DNA from 3 places in the Stenotrophomonas aracearum genome. Region 3 is predicted to be linked to each of the others. Evidence: predicted binding sites of a transcription regulator. Region 3 holds the regulator's gene; each other region holds the start of a gene.
What was found. Region 3 encodes HrcA, which represses chaperone genes, less so after heat shock. Its sites were predicted from a motif close to TTNGCACTCNNNNNNNNNGAGTGCNAA; they were not measured.

Region 1 (2,263 bases), 2.1 Mb from region 3:
GATGATGTTGCCGATCGACTCGTCCGAGTTGGCCGAGATCGTACCGACCTGGGCAATGGCCTTGTCGTCGGCGGTGGGCTTGGAGATGTTCTTCAGCTCGGCGACGGCGGCAACCACGGCCTTGTCGATACCGCGCTTGAGGTCCATCGGGTTCATGCCGGCGGCAACGGCCTTGGCGCCTTCGCGGATCAGGGCCTGGGCCAGCACGGTGGCGGTGGTGGTGCCGTCGCCGGCGTCGTCATTGGTACGCGAAGCGACTTCCTTCACCATCTGCGCGCCCATGTTCTCGAACTTGTCAGCCAGTTCGATTTCCTTGGCGACGGACACGCCGTCCTTGGTGATGGTCGGGGCGCCGAAGCTCTTCTCGAGCACGACGTTGCGGCCCTTCGGGCCCAGGGTGGCCTTGACGGCATTGGCGAGAACGTTGACGCCGCGCACCATGCGCGAACGGGCGTCTTCACCGAAACGAATTTCCTTGGCAGCCATTGCGATTACCTTCTGAATAATTGGGGGACAGGTGGCCGGGCGCTCGGCCCGGCGGCATCAATCAGCCGATGACGGCGAGGATGTCGTCTTCGCGCAGGACCTTGTATTCCACGCCTTCGCTCTTGTAGCTGCTGCCGGCGTACTGGCCATAGATGACCTTGTCACCGACCTTCAGCGACGGCGCGCGGACGCTGCCGTTGTCCAGCGGCTTGCCCGGGCCCACGGCCACGACTTCACCCTTGGTCGACTTTTCCTTGGCCGAGTCCGGGATCACGATGCCGCCGGCGGAGATTTCGTCGGCTTCGATCGGCTTGACCACAACGCGGTCGTGAAGCGGCTTGATGCTCATGTGGGACCTCTTAAGTTATTGATTGGTCAGACAAAGTCCGGCGATGTTAGCACTCACCCAAGGTGACTGCCAGCACCGCTCGTGAAAAAACCCGCCAGTGCGGGACAGGGCAGAGATGGTGGCCCACCTGTGCCTTTCAAGGGGCCGGACCCGAATTTTTCGCAGATGGGGAATCGTCGGAGAGGCTCAACCCGACAAAGTTCCGCCAATTTCTTGACGCACGTCCCATTGCGGCGTGCCGAATACGACATATCGATAGATGTGTCATATGGATTGGCTAGATTCGGCGGGCAAAACCCAATCACAAGGAGCCGTAGATGAGGTTGCCCACACCGCTTTCCCTGGCGTGCCTGCTGGCGCTGGCCGCCGGCCCCGCCCGCGCCGACGTATTCATCAATGAGCTGCACTACGACGACAGCACCCCCGCCGGTGACGTCGGCGAGGCGATCGAGGTCGTCGCCACCGGCGGCGAGGACCTCGGCAGCTACACGCTGTACCTGTACAACGGCAGCACCCCGTCCGCCGCCACGGTGTATGCCAGCAACCCGGTACCTGCCGGCACGGCCGCCGGCTGCGGCAAGGCCAGTCTCGCTACCGTCACCTACCCCACCAACGGCCTGCAGAACGGCGCCAACGACGGCATCGCGCTGGTCGATGGCAGCGGCAAGGTGGTGCAGTTCATCAGCTACGAAGGCACCGTTACCGCTGCCAGCGGCCCGGCGGCCGGGCTGACCAGCCAGAACATCCCGGTCAGCGAGACCAACAGCACCGCGCCGGGCACCTCCCTCCAGCTCACCGGCAGCGGCAGCCAGTACGCCCACTTCACCTGGGCGCCCTCGGCGGCGCAGACCTTCGGTGCGTGCAACAACGGCCAGACCTTCAGTGGCAGCGGCGGCACCGGGCCGAACACCCCGCCCTCCGTTCGCACCACCACCCCCGAGCAGGGCGCCACCACCTTCCCGGCCGCCGCCGACCTGGCCGTGACCTTCAGCGAGACCGTCACGCTCAGCAACGGCGCGTTCGTGCTCAGCTGCGGCCAGTCCGGCAGCGTGCCGCTCACCCACGCCACCAGCGGCACCACCTTCACCCTGTCCACCAATACCGCGCTGGTCGCCGGTGAAGCCTGCCGGTTCGATATCCGGGCCACCCGGATTAAGGATGCGCAGGGCGCCCGTCCGGCTGCGGACACCCGCATTGCCTTCAACGTCGCCGCAGGCGGCACCGACCCCGGTCCGGACCCGGACCCGGGCAGCTACTACTCGAAGGTGAACACCTCCAGCCCGAGCCAGCTGCGCTGCTCGCTGCATGAAACGATCAAGGGCCACACCTCGTATCCGTACAGCGGCTCGGGCACCAGCACCTGGACCATCCTGGAGATCGCCGACGAGGACCCCAACAACAGTGGCCGGATCCTGGACGCATACCGCA
Region 2 (2,263 bases), 2.1 Mb from region 3:
CGCAGGGCTGGACGCTGGGCTTCAGCGTGATGGATGGCAACCTGGACGCCACCACCGGCCGGGTAGACCGCCGCGCATACAGCGTCAATGGCGGGCGCACCGACGCCAACACGCAGTGGACCAGCAAGCTGGAGTACCGTCGCGACGAAGGTGCCGAAGAGCGCCGCCAGTGGGTCACCACCAACCGGCTGCTGTACAAGGTCAACGAAGACTGGCGCATCGCCCTGCGCGCCAACTATGCCGACACCGACGATGCGCGCAACCCGCTGGCCGACGCGAAACTGGTCGAGTCCAACCTGGGCTTTGCCTGGCGCCCGCACGACAACACGCGCTGGGCGGCGTTCGGCAAGTACACCTATCTGTATGACGTGGCGTCGCTGGGCCAGGAAGGCGGCAACGTGTACGACCAGAAGTCGCAGATCGTGTCGTTTGAAGGGGTGATGCAGCTGACCGACCGCTGGGAGCTGGCGGCCAAGCTGGCCGGTCGCTGGGGCGACTACCGTACCGGGCGTGGCGAGGGCGCGTGGCTGGACAGTCGGGTCAACTTCTCGGCCCTGCAGCTGCGCTACCGGTTGTTCGCGCAGTGGGAGGCGATGGGCGAGTACCGCTGGCTGGACGTGCGCGAGGGGGGTGACAAGCAGGGCTGGCTGGTGGGGGTGGACCGGCAGGTGGGGCAGAACTTCAAGGTTGGAGCCGGGTACAACTTCACGGAGTTCAGTGATGACCTGACCGAGCTGCGGTATGAGAGCAAGGGCTTCTTCCTGAACCTTTCGGGGTATTACTGTGGGTCCAGGGCTGAACCGGTGGCAACGTTTTCAAGCTGAACGGGCAGCGGGACGTGGGATTGTGCGGCCCAAACCACGCCGTGATGACGCATTTGGCCCTATATCGTTGAATACAAAGGAAATGTTGGCGACACCTGACCACTCGCCAGTGTCACCATTTCCCTGTAGGTTAGAGGGGTGATCCGATCCATCGTTTCATCAGTGAGACGCTGGAACTTTTCCACCCCTTAGCAGTCCAATTCCGTGACTGCTAAAATGCCAACCTATGAGCCAGAACATGTCTACTGCCCTTGTGGCAAACAATCTTCCGATTCCCAGTGCGCTCGGTTCGCTGGACGCCTACATCGGCGCCGTGCACCAGATCCCGGTGTTGACGGTCGATGACGAGCAGGACCTGGCCCGCCGCTTCCGCGACGAGCAGGACCTGGACGCCGCGCGCGAGCTGGTCCATTCCCACCTGCGCTTCGTGGTGCACGTGGCCCGTGGCTACAACGGCTACGGCCTTGCACTGGGCGACCTGATCCAGGAAGGCAACATCGGCTTGATGAAGGCGGTGAAGCGCTTCGACCCGGACATGGGCGTTCGCCTGGTGTCGTTCGCCGTGCACTGGATCCGTGCCGAAATGCACGAGTTCATCCTGAAGAACTGGCGCATCGTCAAGGTCGCCACGACCAAGGCGCAGCGCAAGCTGTTCTTCAACCTGCGCAAGTCCAAGACCCGCCTGGGCTGGATGAACGCGGCCGAAGTCACCGCCGTGGCCAAGGACCTCAACGTGTCCGAGCGCGAAGTGCTCGAAATGGAATCGCGCCTGTCCGGCCGCGATATCGGTTTCGACGCGCCGACCGACGAAGACAACGACCACGCGCCGCCGTCGCCGGCCGCGTTCCTGGTCGCCAACGACGAAGACCCGTCGATGGCCTATGAGCGTGCCGACAGCGAAGACAACCAGCTGCAGCTGCTGCGCGAAGGCATGGCCGAGCTCGACGCCCGCTCGCGCGACATCATCCGTCGCCGCTGGCTGGACGCCGACAGCAAGGTCACCCTGCAGGAACTGGCCGACGAGTACGGCGTTTCCGCCGAACGCATCCGCCAGGTGGAAGCGAACGCGCTGAAAAAGATGAAGGCGCTGTTTACTGCCTGATGCAGGTTCAACGCACGAAACAAAAAACCCGGCAATGCCGGGTTTTTTGTTGTCTGTTCGATCGCAGGGTCAGGCCTGCTCGCGCGCGATCGCACGCCAGCCGATGTCATTGCGATGGAACTCGTGGTCCCACGTGATCTTCGCCACGCCTGCATACGCGTTGGCCTGCGCATCGCCCACGCTGTCGCCCAGCGCCGCCACGCACAGCACGCGGCCACCGGCACTGAGCACGTTGCCCTGCGCGTCCAGTGTGGTGCCGGCATGGAACACCTTGGCGGTGGACGGCACCTGGTCCAGGCCGTGGATCACATCGCCGGTGATCGGCGCTTCGGGGTAG
Region 3 (2,263 bases):
CCGAGGTCGATACCAATGATCTTGCCCATGGGGGAGACTCCTGAAATGTGGGAAACGTCCGGCTGCTGCCGGGTTATGAATGGGATGTGTGGGACGCAGTTGTCACTTTCAAGCCATCAATCGGACGCTGTGTCCGATTACGACCAAACACGTTCAGGTCAGTCGCGGGCGACCACGACCAAAGCCGGACGCAGCAGGCGGTCGTTGAGCAGATAGCCCTTCTGGAACACCTGGACCACGCTGCCCGGGGCGGCGCCGGGGGCGTCGACCTGGCTGATCGCCTGGTGGTGTTCGGGGTTGAACGGCTGGCCGGTCGGGTCGAGCAGGGTCAGGCCGTTGTCGGCGGCGACCTTGAGCAGCTGCTTGTAGGTCAGCTCCAGGCCTTCGCGCAGCGGGCTCGGCTCGGCACCGGCGGCATTCAGCCCGGCGTCCAAGCTGTCGAACACGGGCAGCAGCTCGCCCAGCAGCTTTTCATTGGCGAAGCGGCGCGCCTGTTCGACGTCGCGGGCCACGCGCTTGCGCTGGTTGTCCAGGTCGGCGCGCTCACGCAGCGACTCGGACCGGAGCAGGGCCAGCTCGTTGTGCAGGCTGTCCAGCTGCTGCTGCAGGGAATCGCCCGGGGCGGCGTCGCCGGCCGGGGTCTGGGATGCGATATCAGGCTGATCTTGGTTCATTTCCGGATCCTTGGCGGTGACTCTCCGCCTCCACCCACCCCTATGTGGGCGGCCGGACCCGATTCAAGAGCCGAAGGCGCGTTTATCCGCGATCGCGGGACAATCCGGCCCCGCCCGGCGCATCCAGCGCGGCGCCCAGCACCTGGGCGGTGGCTTCCACCAGCGGGATCATGCGGTCGTAGGCCATCCGCTTCGGCCCGATCACCCCCAGCACCCCCAGCACCTGGCCGCCGGCCGAGTACGGCGCGGTGACCAGCGAGATGTTCTCCAGCGGCATCACCCCGGTTTCCTCGCCGATGAAGATGCGCACGCCCGGGGCCTGGATGGTGCGCTCCAGCAGCTGCAGGATCTCGCGCTTGCTGGCGAACAGGTCGAACAGTTCGCGCAGCCGGTCCAGGTCGGACAGGTCCTGCACCCCCATCAGCCGGGTCTGCCCGGCCAGCACGATATCGTCGGCCGGCGGCGCCATCGCCTGCTCGGCCAGCTCCACGCTGTGCGCCAGCAGTTGTTCCATCTCCGAGCGCGCGTCGCGCAGCTCGACCAGCAGCCTTGAACGGATCTCGGACAGCGGCCGCCCGGCACAGTGGGCATTGAGGTAATTGGCGACCTGCTCCAGCTCGGCCGGCTCCCAGCTGCGCCGGGGTTCGATCACCCGGTTCTGCACCTCGTTGTCGGCGAAGACCAGGATCGCCAGCACCCGGGGCGCGTCCAGCGCCACGAAATCGATATGCCGGAACGCGAACTGTTCGCGCTTGGGCGCACCGACCACGCCGACGAAGTGGCTCATTGCCGAGAGCAGCTCCGAGGCGCTGCCCAGCAGGGCCTGGGTGCCCGCCCCGGTCGAGAGCTCGCTGCGCAGCCGGCTCAGCTCGCCCTCGCCGGGCGGCTGCATCTTGACCAGGCTGTCCACGAACACCCGGTAGCCGTGCGCGGTGGGCACGCGCCCGGCCGAGACGTGCGCCGAGCTGAGCAGGCCGAGGTCTTCCAGGTCGCCGAGGATGTTGCGGATGGTGGCCGGGCTCACGTCCAGCCCGGCCAGCCGCGCCAGGGTCTGCGACCCGACCGGCTCGCCGTCCTGGATGTGGCGCGCGATCAGTGTCCGCAGCAGGTGGCGGGCGCGCGGGGCGAGATGAGGCGCGGACGGATGCATGGAATCAACCTGTGAGACGCGAGACTGGATAATGGCAGGCCATTGCCCGGCAAGGGATCGGGGAAATGCCGATTGGAGCTGCCCCTCGCCCATGCTAGCGTTGCGCGGCTCAAGAAACGAACACCATGCTCAGACATCTATCGATCAAGGATTTTGCCGTGGTCCGCGCCACCGAACTGGAGTTCGGCGCGGGCATGACCGTGGTTTCCGGCGAGACCGGCGCAGGCAAGTCGCTGATGGTCGACGCGCTGGGCTTCCTGTCCGGCCTGCGCGCCGACAGCGGCGTGGTCCGCCACGGCGCCGCCCGCGCCGAGCTGTCGGCCGAGTTCGCCCCCGGCGACGACGCCCCGGCCCGGCGCTGGCTGCGCGAGAACGAGCTGGACGACGACGAACAGTGCCAGCTGCGCCGGATCATCCGCGCCGACGGCGGTTCGCGCGC

Region 1: the regulator HrcA is predicted to act here: its motif matches at 882-908, upstream of PDM28_RS16995 (co-chaperone GroES).
Region 2: the regulator HrcA is predicted to act here: its motif matches at 1,013-1,039, upstream of rpoH (RNA polymerase sigma factor RpoH).

What each region holds. Positions count from the first base shown of each region.
Region 1 is NZ_CP115543.1:3,765,509-3,767,771, forward strand. Features, by position in the region: gene groL (chaperonin GroEL) at 1-486, opposite strand, end outside; gene PDM28_RS16995 (co-chaperone GroES) at 548-835, opposite strand; gene PDM28_RS17000 (endonuclease) at 1,153-2,263, shown strand, end outside.
Region 2 is NZ_CP115543.1:3,806,876-3,809,138, reverse strand. Features, by position in the region: gene PDM28_RS17210 (hypothetical protein) at 1-824, shown strand, start outside; gene rpoH (RNA polymerase sigma factor RpoH) at 1,051-1,926, shown strand; gene purD (phosphoribosylamine--glycine ligase) at 1,996-2,263, opposite strand, start outside.
Region 3 is NZ_CP115543.1:1,668,141-1,670,403, reverse strand. Features, by position in the region: gene dnaK (molecular chaperone DnaK) at 1-29, opposite strand, end outside; gene grpE (nucleotide exchange factor GrpE) at 159-674, opposite strand; gene hrcA (heat-inducible transcriptional repressor HrcA) at 757-1,824, opposite strand; gene recN (DNA repair protein RecN) at 1,950-2,263, shown strand, end outside.